DNA from 2 places in the Cytobacillus kochii genome. Region 2 is predicted to be linked to the other one. Evidence: a T-box and tRNA genes for the amino acid it is inferred to sense, from the RefSeq annotation. Region 2 holds a T-box; the other holds one or more tRNA genes.

Region 1 (9,302 bases), 200 kb from region 2:
AATGGCGAAGTATTTTCAAACAAACGGGTAAAGACCCCAACAAATATCGTCATTCTGCTGAAGCGATGTATCGAAGAATTAAAAAACAGAACTACTTACAAAGCATCAACAGTGCCGCTGATATTAATAATTTTTTCTCATTAAAGTACGAAGTCCCGATAGGCATATACGATTTAGACTGTCTCAACGGAAATATTGATGTGAGGATCGGACATGATGGAGAAGTTTACGAAGGATTAAACGGGCGTGATAATTCACTAAAAAACTTAATTATTTTAAGTGATTCACTTGGGCCGTTTGGTAGTCCATTTGTAGATTCTACTAGAACAAATGTTAATGAACAGACAACTAATGCATTACAAGTCGTCTTTTTAAGACACTCCATAGAAACAGATGAGGCACAAGCACTGCTCAACTCACTAAAAGAAATGTTTATCCAAGTACATGGAGGTAATGGTCAAGTTGAGGTAATAGTTTAAAAAAATAATATCCTATTTTTCTTCAGCATTAAATTTGGCCATAGAAAAAATGCACCTCCACTTGTTAGATTATGTCTAACAAGTGGGGTGCTGTTCACTCTTATTTTGTTCAGGTTTTTTAAGTCTACTATTTTTTAGCCATTAAATATAGAAAATACGGCGCCCCAATAAATGATACAATTACTCCCGCTGGTATGCCAATCGTATCAAGTAAAACTCTGCCAACCGTATCTGCTGAAAGTAAAAGTAAGCCTCCAAACATTGCCGCAACAGGCAAAAACAACTGATGTCTAGGACCGACTAAGCTTCTTGCAATATGGGGTGCTAACAAACCGATAAATGCTATACCACCACTAACGGATACTGAAGCAGCTGCTAAGGCCACGGAGACCAATAACAGTGTATACCTTTCCTTATTCGTTTTAACTCCAAGACCTACAGAAAGCTCTTCATTTAAAGCCATAGTATTAAGCGTATTTGATTTAAAGTAAATGAACGGAATTAATATTGCAAGCCAAGGAAGTAGAGCAAAGACAAATAACCAATCATCTCCCCATATTCTCCCTGCAGCCCAGTTGGCGAAGAAATCATACTCTTCTCTAGCCATTTTAGAAGCAAGAGTTAACAATGCACCATTTATAGCAGCAGCTAATCCTACACCAACTAAAAGCATTCTACCAGGTTGAATACCCTCCCCTCTCTTGTAAGAGAGAAGGTAGATAAATATAGCGGTAATTAATCCTCCAATTAAAGCGAATAGTGGCAACAAATATAAATGATTGCCTGTACTATTTCCAAATAACAAAACAAAGAAAACGACAAACAAACCGGCACCTGAATTAATCCCTAGTATTCCCGGATCTGCTAACGGGTTCCTCGTAATGCTCTGTAAGATTGCACCTGACAAAGCTAAACCCATACCTGCGAGCACCGCAATCAGTATCCTCGGCAATCTAAAGGTAAATAGAATCAGGTTTTCCTTTGCCGTTCCATCCCCAAGTAATGTTGGCAAAAGACGATCCGGACTTAAAGAGGCAAATCCCGTAGCTACACTAATTGTAAAGATAAGCAATAGTAACACAAACGTCGAGATAATGATAATAATTGAACGTTTAAAGTGGCGGGCACTAATCATATTAATGATCTCCCCTTTCTTGCAAGGTACAAGAAGAAAGGTAGGCCAAGTATTGCTACAATTGCCCCCATTGGTGTTTCAAAGGGAGGATTAACCATTCTTGCTGCCGTATCGGCTAAAACTAAAAACACACTACCTATTACAGCTGAACACGGAATAATCCATCTATAATCCGTACCGACTAAAAATCTCACGATATGGGGAATTAATAAACCAACAAAAGCAATCGCCCCAACAAGAGAAACCGCGGCACCTGCTAATATAAGCACAACCGTCATAAGCACAGCCTTAACAATAAAAGTTCTTTGCCCTAAGCCTTTAGCCACATCTTCTCCAAAGCTTAATACAGTCAAACTTCTTGAGAGCATAATGGCAATTATAATACCGAAAAGTACTGTAGGTGTAACAATTTGCAACTGCGCCCACGTTGTTCCTGAAACGCCACCAGCAGTCCAAAAGGCAATACTTTGTGATAGTTTGTTTATAAGTGCTATCCCTTCTCCAATCGATGAAAGAAATGCAGTAACTGCTGCACCAGCTAACGTTATTTTTAGTGGAGTCATCCCACCTCTTTTCATTGCGCTAAATCCAAATACTAAGCAAGCAGCAATCCCTGCTCCAATAAATGAGAATAACATGATAATCATATAATTTGTATTGCCTACATATGAGAAGGCAATCGCTAGTCCTAAACTTGCACCTGCATTTAAACCTAGTAAACCTGGATCTGCTAAAGGGTTTTTTGTCATTCCTTGCATAATGGCACCGCTAACAGCGAAAGCCGCGCCGACAACAGCAGCTCCTAGCTCACGAGGTAATCGTATACTTCTTATAATTTGGTGGTCTTCGTTCCCTTGTTGATAAGCAAATACAGCTTGCCAAACATCTGCAAATGAAATACTCGCTGCTCCAACTGAAATAGCCAAAACTAAGCTACCTACTAAAAGTAGGCAGCTTAGTGCTAGAATAATAGAAGCAATTGCAGGACGTGCATATATTTTCTTTTCCTTTGCTTCATTAAAAGTATTATTTTTCATTATATTACTTAGCCCCAAGTAAATTTTCAACGATAAATGCTAATTCTTCTTCCAATGAAATGGGATCATTAAAATAGAAAGAAGAAGAATCAAATGTAAACACGCGGTCATTTTCCACTGCTGGGATGCCTTTCCAAACATCAGTTTCAGTAAATGAATTATCGGCTCCTTGTCCATCTCCTAGGAAAATATAATCTCCAGCATATTTTGGTATGACTTCTGAAGATATAGCTAAGTAGCCTGGTCCAAATACTTCTTCTTCTACCGCTTTAGGTGCTTTTAAACCAAGTGCTTGATAGATGATTTCTGTTCCTCGTCCCCAGTTCTCTCCATACACATACATGTCTTTACCAAATGTCTCAAATACCATAACAGTCGCATCATCACCAATTACCTCTTTTACTTTCTCACCTTCAGCAGCTGTCTTTTCTTTCCACTCTTCCACCCATGCTTGTGCTTCCTGCTCTTTTCCTAACACCTTACCTATTTCAAGGTGTTGATCTAAATAGCCATATTTTTCATAAGTTAATGTGACGGTTGGCGCGATTTCTTTGTATTTATCTAAATTTTCGTCAGTTGAATATGCAATAATTAAATCTGGTTCTAATTCTAATAATTTCTCTACATTATCTGCTGTAATAACTTCAGAATTTTTCAGTTTATCACCGTAAAATTTGTTCGCTTTAGACCACTCATCTATTGCTACTGGCGTAATCCCTAATGATAGAACATTACCAGTATAAGCCATTGATGCTACTCTTTTAGGATTAGCTGGTAACTCCATTTCTCCATTTTCTGATTCATATGTAAATGTTTCTTTTTCCGTTTCCTTACTGCGTTCACCTGACGATTCATTCCCATCATTTCCGCAAGCAGTTAAAACTAATAATAGAATAAAAAATAAAAATACCAATTGCTTTTTCAAGTTTTCCATCCACCTTTATAATAATAATCATTCTCAATTATAGTCAAAAAAAGAAGCAAATCATTAAACGACTTGCTCTTGAACTACCATCCTACTATCAATTAAGTCATACGTTAAGCAGATTGGTTTTTGTGTACGTGGGTCAATACCAATTTCTGCATCAATATTAAATACTTCTCTTAAAATCTGCTTATTCATAACTTCCTTCGCAGCACCATTTTTAATAATTTTGCCTGCTCTCATAGCAATCAAATAATCAGCGAACCTTGCTGCATGGTTTAAATCATGAATAACCATAACAATTGTTCTATTTTCTAACTGATTAAGCTCTTTTAACAGTTCTAATACTTCCAATTGATGACACATATCTAAATATGTAGTCGGCTCATCCAATAAAATTATATCAGTTTCTTGAGCCAAAGCCATCGCAATCCATACTCTTTGCCGCTGTCCACCAGACAATGCATCTACTTCTCTATCTTTAAATTCTGCAATTCCTGTTACTTGGAGTGCCCAATCTATCACCTGGCGATCTTTTGCTGTTAATCTCCCCATACCCTTTTGATATGGAAATCTTCCATAAGATACTAGCTCTGAAACTGTTAAGCCTTCAGGAGCATCAGGAGATTGAGGAAGAATGGCCATTTTTTGTGCAATCGCTTTTGTCGATTCCTTACTGATTTGCTTACCATCAAGATATACAGACCCAGCTTTGGCTTGGATAATTCTTGCAATCGTCTTTAAGACAGTCGATTTACCGCAACCATTCGGCCCAATAATAGCCGTAATCTCACCGTCTGGTATCATCATGTTTAAGTTCTTCACAATCTCTCTATCACCGTATGCAATTCTTAAGTCTTCAGTAAATAATCTAGACAAGGTCATTCACTCCATCCGAACATTTTAGATCATCATCACGTCATTGATAATGATTATCAACTTCAAAGAAAATTTTATCTAATAAAAGCTATCCTGTCAACCATCAATCCGAAAAGTTTTCATTTCCAGCATATTTCTTGTTAACCAACCTGTATTCTACATATATTTTTTTAAGGAGAATGCATTTCACGTTACTGGAGCCTTTCATCCATTTCTTCACTTTAAGTCATTATACACTTCTTTAAGTTTAGTAAAAAACACCATAACTAGTCATTTCTACTAAAAAAAGACTGTAGGCAATCTACTAATAAATAGAGATTGTCTACAGTCCTTAACTTCCATATAAGCGGGTGAAGGGAATCGAACCCTCATCATCAGCTTGGAAGGCTGAGGTTTTACCACTAAACTACACCCGCAAATACCGGTGGTCGGGGTCGAACCGACACTCCGTGATGGAACACGATTTTGAGTCGTGCGCGTCTGCCAATTCCGCCACACCGGCAAATATTCTTTTATTTAATTATGGTGCCGAGGACCGGAATCGAACCGGTACGGTAGTCACCTACCGCAGGATTTTAAGTCCTGTGCGTCTGCCAGTTCCGCCACCCCGGCATGAGGTGTATAAAAACTAATGAATATGTATTGGAGGCGGCAACCGGATTTGAACCGGTGGTGAAGGTTTTGCAGACCTCTGCCTTACCACTTGGCTATGCCGCCATCAATATAAATGAATATTTGGAGCGGAAGACGGGATTCGAACCCGCGACCCTCACCTTGGCAAGGTGATGTTCTACCACTGAACTACTTCCGCAAATCTGGCTGGGCTAGCAGGGTTCGAACCTGCGAATGACGGAATCAAAATCCGTTGCCTTACCACTTGGCTATAGCCCATTTGTATATTCTATGCATGAAAGCAAAAAAAGTGAATTTAAAATAATGGGGCGGCTGATGGGAATCGAACCCACGAATGTCGGAACCACAATCCGATGCGTTAACCACTTCGCCACAACCGCCATAATTGGCAGGGGTAGTAGGAATCGAACCCACATCAAAGGTTTTGGAGACCTTCGTTTTACCATTAAACTATACCCCTAGATGGTGGAGGGGGGCAGATTCGAACTGCCGAACCCGAAGGAGCGGATTTACAGTCCGCCGCGTTTAGCCACTTCGCTACCCCTCCATGAAAAACGATGCCGGCCAGAGGACTTGAACCCCCAACCTACTGATTACAAGTCAGTTGCTCTACCAATTGAGCTAGGCCGGCAAATGGTGGCTCAGGACGGAATCGAACCGCCGACACAAGGATTTTCAGTCCTTTGCTCTACCGACTGAGCTACTGAGCCAAAACTTATACGTTTTACAATATGTTTTTAATACATTTGTGTGAATTTATGTAGTGGCGGTCCGGACGGGACTCGAACCCGCGACCTCCTGCGTGACAGGCAGGCATTCTAACCAACTGAACTACCGGACCAAATTGCGGGGGCAGGATTTGAACCTGCGACCTTCGGGTTATGAGCCCGACGAGCTACCGGACTGCTCCACCCCGCGATAATATGAATGGTGGAGGATGACGGGATCGAACCGCCGACCCTCTGCTTGTAAGGCAGATGCTCTCCCAGCTGAGCTAATCCTCCAAAATGGTGACCCCTACGGGATTCGAACCCGTGTTACCGCCGTGAAAGGGCGGTGTCTTAACCGCTTGACCAAGGGGCCAGTTTATATGTTTAATGGCGGAGAGCAAGGGATTTGAACCCTTGAGACGGCTATAAACCGCCTACACGATTTCCAATCGTGCTCCTTCGGCCAGCTCGGACAGCTCTCCATTGGCTCCGCAGGTAGGATTCGAACCTACGACCGTTCGGTTAACAGCCGAATGCTCTACCACTGAGCTACTGCGGAATAATATAATAGTATGTATGCCCGGCAACGTCCTACTCTCACAAGGGGACAGCCCCTAACTACCATCGGCGCTGAGAAGCTTAACTTCCGTGTTCGGTATGGGAACGGGTGTGACCTTCTCGCTATCGCCACCGGACTTTTTAAAGACATTTATTATTATAACGTCTTTTATGAAAATTTCAAGAGAAATTTTAAATCATTCTCTGAAAACTAGGTAATGTTGAAGAAGATTGTTTTGAGTAATCGCCTGAATGCGTGCTGTAGGCTACTACTTACGTAGTGCTGTCTAGCTGCGGCGGCTAGGAGCCGCCCGCATTTCGTATTGTCCAGCTACAGCGCCTAGGTGCTCGAGGTCATAAGTCAAATTTTTCATGAGGTTAAAGAACAACCTCCTGTCAAATCTGTCTCTTATGCTTGTCGCACCTGTGCAAGGCGCTTTCGCTTTTCGTTTTTGGTTAAGTCCTCGATCGATTAGTATTAGTCAGCTACATGTGTCGCCACACTTCCACCTCTAACCTATCAACCTGATCATCTTTCAGGGATCTTACTAGCTTGCGCTATGGGAAATCTCATCTCGAGGGGGGCTTCATGCTTAGATGCTTTCAGCACTTATCCCTTCCGCACATAGCTACCCAGCGATGCCTTTGGCAAGACAACTGGTACACCAGCGGTGCGTCCATCCCGGTCCTCTCGTACTAAGGACAGCTCCTCTCAAATTTCCTGCGCCCACGACGGATAGGGACCGAACTGTCTCACGACGTTCTGAACCCAGCTCGCGTACCGCTTTAATGGGCGAACAGCCCAACCCTTGGGACCGACTACAGCCCCAGGATGCGATGAGCCGACATCGAGGTGCCAAACCTCCCCGTCGATGTGGACTCTTGGGGGAGATAAGCCTGTTATCCCCGGGGTAGCTTTTATCCGTTGAGCGATGGCCCTTCCATGCGGAACCACCGGATCACTAAGCCCGACTTTCGTCCCTGCTCGACTTGTAGGTCTCGCAGTCAAGCTCCCTTGTGCCTTTACACTCTACGAATGATTTCCAACCATTCTGAGGGAACCTTTGGGCGCCTCCGTTACTCTTTAGGAGGCGACCGCCCCAGTCAAACTGCCCACCTGACACTGTCTCCCATCCCGATAAGGGATGTGGGTTAGAATTTCAATACAGCCAGGGTAGTATCCCACCGACGCCTCCACCGAAGCTAGCGCTCCGGCTTCTAAGGCTCCTACCTATCCTGTACAAGCTGTACCAAAATTCAATATCAGGCTACAGTAAAGCTCCACGGGGTCTTTCCGTCCTGTCGCGGGTAACCTGCATCTTCACAGGTACTATAATTTCACCGAGTCTCTCGTTGAGACAGTGCCCAGATCGTTACGCCTTTCGTGCGGGTCGGAACTTACCCGACAAGGAATTTCGCTACCTTAGGACCGTTATAGTTACGGCCGCCGTTTACTGGGGCTTCGATTCAAAGCTTCGCGTGAGCTAACCTCTCCTCTTAACCTTCCAGCACCGGGCAGGCGTCAGCCCCTATACTTCGCCTTGCGGCTTCGCAGAGACCTGTGTTTTTGCTAAACAGTCGCCTGGGCCTATTCACTGCGGCTCATCAAGGCTTTAACACCCTAATGAGCACCCCTTCTCCCGAAGTTACGGGGTCATTTTGCCGAGTTCCTTAACGAGAGTTCTCTCGCTCACCTTAGGATTCTCTCCTCGCCTACCTGTGTCGGTTTGCGGTACGGGCACCTTATTCCTCGCTAGAGGCTTTTCTTGGCAGTGTGGAATCAAGAACTTCGGTACTAAATTTCCCTCGCTATCACAGCTCAAGGTATATGACCATGGGATTTGCCTCATGGTCCCTCTAACTGCTTAGACGCACATCCAATCGTGCGCTTACCCTATCCTCCTGCGTCCCCCCATCACTCAAACAGAATACGGTGGTACAGGAATATCAACCTGTTGTCCATCGCCTACGCTTTTCAGCCTCGGCTTAGGTCCCGACTAACCCTGAGCGGACGAGCCTTCCTCAGGAAACCTTAGGCATTCGGTGGATGGGATTCTCACCCATCTTTCGCTACTCATACCGGCATTCTCACTTCTAAGCGCTCCACCAGTCCTTACGGTCTAGCTTCAACGCCCTTAGAACGCTCTCCTACCACTGAACATCAACGATGTTCAATCCACAGCTTCGGTGATACGTTTAGCCCCGGTACATTTTCGGCGCGGAGTCACTCGACCAGTGAGCTATTACGCACTCTTTAAATGGTGGCTGCTTCTAAGCCAACATCCTGGTTGTCTAAGCAACTCCACATCCTTTTCCACTTAACGTATACTTTGGGACCTTAGCTGGTGGTCTGGGCTGTTTCCCTCTTGACTACGGATCTTATCACTCGCAGTCTGACTCCCATGGATAAATCTTTGGCATTCGGAGTTTGTCTGAATTCGGTAACCCGATGAGGGCCCCTAGTCCAAACAGTGCTCTACCTCCAAGATTCTTACGCATGAGGCTAGCCCTAAAGCTATTTCGGAGAGAACCAGCTATCTCCAAGTTCGATTGGAATTTCTCCGCTACCCACACCTCATCCCCGCACTTTTCAACGTACGTGGGTTCGGGCCTCCATCCAGTGTTACCTGGACTTCACCCTGGACATGGGTAGATCACCTGGTTTCGGGTCTACGACCACATACTCATTCGCCCTATTCAGACTCGCTTTCGCTACGGCTCCGTCTGTCCAACTTAACCTCGCATGTAATCGTAACTCGCCGGTTCATTCTACAAAAGGCACGCTATCACCCATTAACGGGCTCTAACTACTTGTAGGCACACGGTTTCAGGATCTCTTTCACTCCCCTTCCGGGGTGCTTTTCACCTTTCCCTCACGGTACTGGTTCACTATCGGTCACTAGGGAGTATTTAGCCTTGGGAGATGGTCCTCCCTGCTTCCGACGG
Region 2 (9,302 bases):
TCGATGATTCCATACGCAATATCCACTAGGAGAATAGCTAATAGTAAAAGAATACTATAAAAAACTGTCACACCCATTATTACTGTATAATCACGATTTGTAATACTTGTTACGAAGTGGAAACCTAACCCTGGAATACCGAAAATCTTCTCGATAACAAAGCTACCTGTTAAAACACCCGCGGTTAATGGGCCTAAATAAGTAACTACCGGAAGAAGAGCATTTCTCATTGCGTGCTTAACTGTAATTACACCACCGCTCAAGCCTTTTGCTTTAGCAGTTTTAATATAATCATTTGCTAATACTTCAATCATACTAGATCGTGTGAGTCTTGCGATATATGCCATCGGTCCCGCTGCAAGTGCAATAGCAGGCAAAATGGTGTGCATAAATGATTCCCAACGAGCTACAGGGAATATTTGGAGTTTTATTGCTAAGAAATATTGTAAAAATGTTGCCATTATGAATGATGGCACTGATATCCCTAAAACAGCAACAGCCATTGTTGAATAATCTTGCCATTTATTTTGTCTTAAAGCAGCGATAACACCAAATAAAACGCCAAAGGCAACGGCAATTAGTATTGCTTGAAAGCCTAATACAAAAGATACAGGGAATCCTTCTGTGATCAAATCATTAACTGTTTGACTTTTGTATTTAAAAGATGGGCCAAAATCCCATGTAACTACATTGATTAGATAATCAAAATATTGTTGATACCATGGCTGATCTAAGCCATAATGTGCTTGTAAATTCGCTTCAATTTCTGGTGGTAGTTTCTTTTCTGAAGCAAACGGGTTTCCAGGTGCAATGCGCATAAGGAAAAATGTTGCCGTTACAATTAGCCATAATGAAATTATCATATATAACAGACGTTTTCCTATATATTTCGTCATTGTCCAACACCTCCAATTGATTTTACTGAGGTCAGTATGTCTACAACTGCAATTCTCACAATAGATAAATAATACAATTTTACCATTAGAAGGATAATACCTATTACAAGAACGAAGGTATATAGGAAGTTTCATCCCATATACCTTACATTTAAAAGATCAAATTATTCAAAGTGAGCCCATTTATATTGAACATCACCTAAACCAGATACAAATACATCTTTTAAGTTTTCATCTTTAACCCAGTTGTTTGTGTAGAAGTAAATTGGTGCTACTGGCATCGCATCCATAAAGATAGCTTCTGCATCTTTTAACATTTGTTGACGCTTTTCAGCATCTGTTTCAGTTTGTGATTGTTCAAGTAATTTTTGGAATTCAGGATCTTCCCAACCAGTGTTGTTATTTCCACCGTCAGCATCTTTGTACATTTCCAAGAAGTTCATGGCGTCATTGAAGTCACCTAACCAACCCATACGAGCAATTTGGAAGTCTCCACTATTTACACTATCAAGGAAAACATTCCACTCAGCATTATCTAGAGTTACATTAATTCCAAGATTTTCACTCCACATATCTTGAACGGCTTGAGCAATCTTTTGATGTGCTTCAGATGTGTTATAAGAAAGCTTGATTTCTGGTAATTCTGATGCATCGCTTAATCCTAATTCTTCAAGACCTTTATTTAAGAATTCTTTAGCAGTTTCAACATCATTATCAGGGAAGTACCCTTCTTCATTTTCTTGGAACATCGTAGGTGGAACGATTGCCATTGCTGGAAGTTGTTCCCCTTGTGTAATGTTATTAATAATTGATTCACGATTAATTGCGTGAGTTAAAGCTTTTCTAATGTTTGCATTATCTAATGGTTCAACAGTAGTATTGAATTTGTAGTTATAAACACCAGCAATTGCTTGTGTTTCTAATCTACCATCATCTTTAAGTGCTTGCATTGCATCTGTTGGAAGAGCTCCTGTTGGAGAACCTGCCCAATCTAATTCACCATTATCAAACATAGATAATTCAGTATTTGGATCATTAATCATGTACATTTCAATTTTATCTAATTTTACAGTGTCTTTATCCCAATAAGTGTCGCTCTTTTCAAGAGTAATTTGGTCACTGTGAGACCATTCAGCTAAGTGGAAAGGTCCGTTTGTCGTATAATTTTCACCAGCATCTGTTGCCCAGTCTGGATTTTCTTTCGCGATTTTACTGTTTACTGGTAAATAAGTATAGAAAGCTGTTAGTTCAAGAAAGTAAGGTGTTGGGTTTGCTAGTGTAACTTCTAAAGTTTTTTCATCAACAGCTTTAACGCCAACATCATCTAAGCTACCTTCTCCTGTGTTTGCAGCTTCTGCACCTTCAACATAATATAGTTGATATGCATATGTTGATTGATTAGCTGGGTCTAATGCCCATTTCCATGCATATTCGAAATCTTCTGCAGTTACAGGATCTCCATTTGACCATTGTGCATCTTCACGGATATTAAATGTGTATGTTTTTTGGTCCTCTGAGATTTCCCAATCTTCCGCCATAGCGGCCGCTGGTTTATCGTCTTGACCAATTCGAGTTAATCCTTCTAATACGTTACGAAGAACAGTACCAGAAGTAGAATCTTCAGCCAAACCTGGATTTAATGAAGGTGGTTCAGTATTAATATTTACTTTTAATTCTTGAGGTACATCACTACCTCCATCGCCACCATCTGCATTGTCATCGCCTCCGCCAGCGCAGGCTGCTAGAACCATGCTAGCTAAAAGTAGCATACTTAAAAAGATTGACCATCTTTTTTTCACGGTGAAACCCCCTATTTTTAATTCAAACGATTCTTCACAGGAATAACAATTGTTCACATAGAGTAGATTGATGAAAAAATCAAACAATTTTTATTATAAAAAAAGAGTTGATTCCTTAATGCATACTAAGGAAAGTAAGTTTATTTTGATAGAACAAATTCCCTCTATTCAGATAATTCAGCTTGAATATTAAAATTTGTATCTATTAGACTACGATAAACTCACCTTTTCATCATTCCATCTACCTGTAACCGAACAAAATGTAATATGTTTGTAAAGATGTCGTTTGGTAGGTTTTATTATAGTTTCTTTAAAAGTTTATTTCAAGCCCGTTTTAAATAATCTAAATTATCTATATTTTTTCAAAAAAATGTCGAAACATGTATTATTATTGTCATGTAAGGGTTTTCATAAGTTTTTATTGGTATATAACAAATAATTTTTTTTTTTGCTGTTATAACGCTCACTTGATTTACTTCTACATATATTATATTATGATTACAAATAAATAATACAAATTGCTGTGAGAAAAGAGTAGTACATTTAAGATGGTTTTAAGAGAGCTTATGGTAGGTGAGAATAAGCAACCTATTAAATCGAATGGACTTTTTGAGCATGAATATATCGATTCACGTTAGACTAACGTTATCTGTCTTTAAGAGATTCACATATGTGAATAATTAGGGTGGCACCGCGGACCATTCGTCCCTAGATTTTTTTAGGGATGAGTGGTCTTTTTATATGTTCATTTCTCATAGCAAATAGGAGGATTATGATGAAAAAAACACTCTTTTCTGGTATTCAACCCAGTGGAACAATAACAATTGGTAACTATATCGGAGCATTAAGACAGTTTGTCGAGTTGCAAAATGAGTATGATTGCTACTTTTGTATCGTCGATCAACATGCTATCACTGTTCCACAGGATCGCTTACAACTAAGAAACAATATCCGTAGCCTAGCAGCACTTTATGTTGCTGTGGGGTTAGATCCCAATAAGGCGACTCTATTCGTTCAATCCGAAGTACCTGCACATGCACAAGCCGCATGGATGTTACAATGTATTTCTTATATCGGTGAGTTAGAAAGAATGACGCAGTTTAAAGATAAATCTGCTGGTAAAGAAGCTGTCTCAGCAGGCTTATTAACCTACCCACCACTAATGGCGGGAGATATTCTATTATATGGTACAGATATTGTCCCGGTTGGAGAAGATCAGAAACAGCATTTAGAATTAACAAGGGACTTAGCAGAAAGATTCAACAAGAAATACAATGACATCTTTACGATTCCAGAAGTAAGCATTCCAAAAGTGGGTGCACGAATCATGTCACTTCAAGATCCAACGAAAAAAATGAGTAAATCTGACCCTAATAAAAAAGGATTTATCTCAATTTTGGACGAGCCGAAACAAATTGAGAAGAAAATTAAAAGCGCTGTAACAGATTCTGATGGCATCGTCGCTTTTGACAAAGAGAATAAACCTGGCGTTTCAAATTTATTAACGATTTACTCGATATTCTCAGGCGAATCAATTGAAAATATTGTGAATAAATATGAAGGAAAAGGGTACGGTGATTTCAAAGGGGATTTGGCGGCAGTAATTATTAGCCACTTAAAACCTATTCAAGATAAATATCATCACCTCATGGAATCAGCAGAATTAGATGAGATATTAGATGCAGGAGCAGCAAATGCCAACAAAGTGGCAGGTAAAATGGTTAAAAAGATGGAAAATGCTATGGGATTAGGCAGGAAAAAGAAATAAAAAATAGGGACGTTCAAATTAAATTGAGCGTCCCTTTTTGATTTAATTTACCTTTGAACCATTTTCCATTTCCCATAACTTCTCAAAAAAAGGTTGACCTTTAATGATATTCTCACAAAATCTTTCATGTTTCTTAGACCAACCTATCTTACTGTCTTCATATAAATTCATCCATGCATCATGGAAACCCATTGATTGAATACTTTTATACTCTTCAGGCATCCATTCTGTAAACCAATAGCGAATTTCCGCTTCATTTTCTGAACTATGAAGTTGATCTAGTGCCATAAACATTAATTGTTTGAGCTGTCTTTCCTTCCTTGTCAGGCCTTTCATTAATTCTGGATCTGGAGAAAGAATGTGAAAACTTTTTAGACTCGGCTTTTGTTCAAAAGTATATTCCATTTCATCGTGATTAGAAATCATTTCATATGTAAGTTGTTCTTGTCTTGGTATCAATCTACTCTTTCGAATTGGAATATGATACCCAATTGTATCAACAGCCATAATGTTTGTCCCATCAGTAATGACAAAACAATAATCCAATTGCACTCTTTCATGATTTTTTCTTAAATACGCTTTTTGATACACGTCATTCAATAGTTGTTGTGGTAATTCAGATAAATCATTTTCAATATAATGAAATAGTGCTGGTGTAATCCTTAGTAACGGTACTTGATCCAATAATTCAACTGCATCATCTTTTCGCCATTCATGAAATTGACAAACATTGTAACCATTCTCTTCCCCTTCAAACCAGTTCACCCAAACATCATGAAGATATAACATTTCCTAACCCCCACTCGCATGATTATTTGTCAATAAGTATGGGCAAACAACTCTGTTTTTATTCCTTTCTTTTACAATCTAATCCATTATTATTCTTTTTTATCTTTGATTAGAAAGCAATTTGTACTTTATATTGAATTATACAATCGATATAAAGTGTATTTAATATGGAAGTAAATGTTATAATATTCATTTATTATTCACTAAAATAAATATTAATATAATTTATAATAAATAGTAAATGATTGAATTTTCCACTCATTACTAATCAAATAACCAATTTATCCAAAAAAAAAAGAATGCATTTACCTTAAAAGGTCAATTGCATTCTTTTTCAGACTTACTTGCTAGGCCTCTACCTTCTAGATTTAGGATTTAGAGCGTCTTTTAAGCCTTCTCCGATGAAATTAATTGCTAATATGGTGATTGTAATAGCTGCAGCGGGCGGTACCCACATCCACGTTTTATTTCTTAATACGTCAGAATCACGGGCTTCAAATAACATATTACCCCAACTAGGTATATTAGCTGGTACACCCGACCCTAAAAAACTTAAACCTGCTTCAGCAACAATTGTTACTGCTAACATTAATGTAGCCTGGACAATAATTGTTGAGGCTATATTCGGTAATATATGTTTAATAATAATCTTTATCGGCTTCGTACCAATTGATTTTGCTGCTAAAACATACTCATTCTCTTTCTCCGAAAGAAAACGGCTTCGGACAATTCTGGCAACTCCCCCCCAGCTAAGGAAACTGATGACCAAGATCAATGTCCATACTCCTGAGACTTTCCCTACTAATATCGTATTTAATACAATAACAAATATTAAAAATGGAAAATTCAAAACAAAATCTGTAATACGCATGAATATTTGATCAATCTTTCCACCATTATAACCAGCAATAGCACCGACAATTGTACCAATAGATATAATTAATACCATACAAGACAAGCCAATTAACAACGATGTCCTAGCTCCATAAACCATTCTGGTGAATACATCCCTACCATTTGTATCTGTGCCGAACCAGTGCTCTGCTGAAGGTTCCAGGTTCATTGACATAAAATTAATTCTAGTGATATCTTGTGTGGTGAATATTGGTCCAAAAATAGCGAGCAAGACAAACGCAGTAAATATAATTAAACTCGTCATTGCTATCTTGTTTTTGAGAAATTTATTGCGGGCAATTTTCCATGGAGATAGTTGTTTTTGGTTTGATTTTACTATTACTTGATTTGTATTTAAAGAAGCTTTCACCATAATTGCCCCCTATCCTAACCTAATCCTAGGATCAACTATACCGTAGAGTAAATCCGCAATTAAGTTACCTATTAATGTTAAAAATGAAAGCAGCATGGTAATTGTCATCAACACCGCATAATCTCTTCTATTAACAGACTCTAGGAACAATAGTCCGATTCCTGGATAAGTAAAAATTGTTTCAGTAATAACCGCTCCACCTATTAATGTAGCAATATCAAACCCTAAAAATGTAATTAATGGAATCATTGAGTTTCTTAAAATATGTTTATTATAAATGGATGATTCACTGGTTCCCTTTGCTCTTGCTGTTCGGACATAATCTTTTCTACTGTTTTCTATAACATCATTTCTCAAGAATTGGGTATATGATGCTGTTCCCATTAAACCTAGGATCAATGCGGGTAATAGCACATGATGCATCCGACTCACATAGTATTCCCATGTGCCTGGCTGTAACCCTACCTCTACTGAACCGGCAAAAGGAAACCAACCTAATTGAAAAGAGAAAAAATAAATCGCTATTATTCCAGCAACGAAAGATGGAATCGCTAAACCTACATAGTTGTATCCTGCTATAAGATTGTCTCCTAAGGTGTATGGCTTTCTACCAGCATACATCCCCATAGCAAAGGCAAAAATATATGTAATTATCAGTGCAATAATTGCGAGAAAAATCGTATTTGGCATTCGGTCTATGATTAAATCGTATACAGGCATTTTATGCGCTGTTGAGTTACCAAAATCTCCTTGAACGAAATTAGTAATCCATCTCCAGTATTGAATATGTATAGGGTCATTATAGCCCAACTTTTCTCTCATATCTTCAATATATTCGGGATTCGTATTTGATGGATCAATTTCCCCCCCAAAAGGGTCCCCTGGCATAAACTTCGCCAGGGAGAAAACCACAACAGAGGTAAGGAATAGTAACGGTATCATACCTAATATTCTTCGAAGTGAATATTGCAGCATGTTCCATTTCCCCTTATCATTTAAAAGTTCGCTTGTCTAATTATTCAGTTACATACCATTCATGTGTATTGGTTTGGTAACCTACAGCATTAATATGAACCCCTTGTAGGCGCTTATTAATACCATAAAGGTCTAGGTTCTCCCATAATGGAATACCTGGAAGCTCTTCATTGAAAAGTTTTTGCCATTCAACATAGACTTCTTTACGATACTCTTTATCGAATGCTTTCTCGCTTAAACCTTCGTCTAATAATCTTTGATTATCTTCATTTACCCAACGTCCATAGTTCCACTCCGCATTATTTGCCCATAGACCAGATGGATCCGGATCAGAGCCAGTGCTCCATGAACCAAAGAATGCTTCTAAAGCTTCATCATCTTTATCTTTCATATCATTATATAAGTTAAATTCTACTAAAGACCCTGTCGCTAATTCTGTCTTCACACCAATATCATTCCAAGATTGGATAATCGCTTGAGAACGACCTTCAAATGTTGCATTTCCAGCATAATGACCAAATGAAATTGAGAATGGCTCTCCTTCAGGATCTTCTACAAAACCGTCACCATCAACGTCTTTATAGCCGGCCTCAGCTAATAGCTCTTTCGCTTTTTCTGGATCATACTCATATTGATTTAATTCTGACTCTTCTGCTGCAATCCAGAAAGTTGAAGGAATAACTGTGTTAGATACTGTACCTTTACCTGATAAAAACGCATCAATCATCGCTTGACGATCAAGAGCATGAATTAAGGCATGGCGTAATTCTTTGCTTTTAAATTTGTCAAAATCATCAACATTTGTACGTGTTTCTTGATCACGGTGACCAAATCGTAAACCGATATATGAATACCCTACACCATTTGTCTCTTCAACTGTGATATGTTCCATCGTTTCAAGTTCTTCTACTTGTGCAGGAGCAACGCCCATAATGTCAACTTCACCATTTTGTAGAGCACCATTTGCTACTGCCGGATCAATCACTTTAACTACTACTCCATCAAGTTTTGGTTCACCTTTATAGTAATCTGCAAACTTCTCTAACTCTACATATTCACCAGCTTTAACAGACTTCACTTTAAATGCTCCTAAACCTACTGGTGTTTGTCTTACTTGTTCTGATTCACCAAGCTCTGCAATAGCTACTCCCTCATAATGCTTTTTAGGCATTGGATAAGACCAAAGATTTTCAAGATTATTGATTTTTACAGATTCAAATGTAATTGCAATCGTATATTTGTCAACTAACTCAATTCCTTCAATTGTCTCCGCTTTTCCATCCTTTTTTTCTTTAGCCCCCTTAATACCTTCTACATAATTAAAACGTGGGCCAGTATATTCAGGATCAGCCATTGTTTCCAATGCAAATTGGTAGTCCTCTGCTGTTAGCTCCTCACCATTATGCCATTTTACGCCCTCTTTAAATTTGAACGTATAAGTGAGCTTATCATCACTAATTTCCCAAGTGGCAAGATCTGGTTCATATTCTAATTCGTCATTTACTGAATAAATACCATCAGTCATGAAATTCAAGATTTCGGCATCAATCGCACTGCCATAATAAGCTGGCTCTAATACACCCTCTGGAGCAGATGTCACGGCTACTGTCACATTCCCACCCTCAACCGGTTCACCAGTGTTGGCTTCTTCTTTATCTCCATCTTTTTCATTCCCACTCGTTTCGTTCCCGCTATTACAAGCTGCTAGAAACATAGAGAATACGAGTAATAACGAAATTAACCAAAAAGATTTCTTTTTCATTGTTCTCCCCCTAAATGATTTTTTAGTTATATAAATGACAAGCTAC

Evidence for each region. A T-box is a leader RNA that pairs with one kind of tRNA and senses whether it is charged. The one in region 2 lies ahead of trpS (tryptophan--tRNA ligase), so its partner is inferred to be a tRNA-Trp.
Region 1: it has a tRNA-Trp gene. The T-box ahead of trpS (tryptophan--tRNA ligase) is inferred to sense a tRNA for this amino acid. The anticodon was not compared.

The regions. Positions count from the first base shown of each region.
Region 1 covers NZ_CP085254.1:1,424,348-1,433,649, reverse strand. Annotated here, with positions in the region: gene LG276_RS07695 (B3/4 domain-containing protein) at 1-479, shown strand, start outside; gene LG276_RS07690 (iron ABC transporter permease) at 607-1,614, opposite strand; gene LG276_RS07685 (iron ABC transporter permease) at 1,611-2,651, opposite strand; gene LG276_RS07680 (iron-hydroxamate ABC transporter substrate-binding protein) at 2,656-3,576, opposite strand; gene LG276_RS07675 (ABC transporter ATP-binding protein) at 3,640-4,455, opposite strand; tRNA gene LG276_RS07670 (tRNA-Gly) at 4,801-4,871, opposite strand; tRNA gene LG276_RS07665 (tRNA-Leu) at 4,875-4,957, opposite strand; tRNA gene LG276_RS07660 (tRNA-Leu) at 4,979-5,067, opposite strand; tRNA gene LG276_RS07655 (tRNA-Cys) at 5,099-5,172, opposite strand; tRNA gene LG276_RS07650 (tRNA-Gly) at 5,192-5,266, opposite strand; tRNA gene LG276_RS07645 (tRNA-Gln) at 5,272-5,346, opposite strand; tRNA gene LG276_RS07640 (tRNA-His) at 5,393-5,468, opposite strand; tRNA gene LG276_RS07635 (tRNA-Trp) at 5,475-5,548, opposite strand; tRNA gene LG276_RS07630 (tRNA-Tyr) at 5,552-5,635, opposite strand; tRNA gene LG276_RS07625 (tRNA-Thr) at 5,647-5,719, opposite strand; tRNA gene LG276_RS07620 (tRNA-Phe) at 5,723-5,798, opposite strand; tRNA gene LG276_RS07615 (tRNA-Asp) at 5,853-5,929, opposite strand; tRNA gene LG276_RS07610 (tRNA-Met) at 5,933-6,006, opposite strand; tRNA gene LG276_RS07605 (tRNA-Val) at 6,017-6,092, opposite strand; tRNA gene LG276_RS07600 (tRNA-Glu) at 6,097-6,171, opposite strand; tRNA gene LG276_RS07595 (tRNA-Ser) at 6,187-6,280, opposite strand; tRNA gene LG276_RS07590 (tRNA-Asn) at 6,283-6,357, opposite strand; rRNA gene rrf (5S ribosomal RNA) at 6,377-6,493, opposite strand; rRNA gene LG276_RS07580 (23S ribosomal RNA) at 6,809-9,302, opposite strand, start outside.
Region 2 covers NZ_CP085254.1:1,629,117-1,638,418, reverse strand. Annotated here, with positions in the region: gene LG276_RS08665 (ABC transporter permease) at 1-896, opposite strand, end outside; gene LG276_RS08660 (peptide ABC transporter substrate-binding protein) at 1,061-2,695, opposite strand; T-box leader at 3,210-3,408, shown strand; gene trpS (tryptophan--tRNA ligase) at 3,471-4,463, shown strand; gene LG276_RS08650 (YjbA family protein) at 4,506-5,252, opposite strand; gene opp4C (oligopeptide ABC transporter permease) at 5,608-6,519, opposite strand; gene opp4B (oligopeptide ABC transporter permease) at 6,529-7,494, opposite strand; gene opp4A (oligopeptide ABC transporter substrate-binding protein) at 7,535-9,256, opposite strand; gene LG276_RS08630 (ABC transporter ATP-binding protein) at 9,279-9,302, opposite strand, start outside.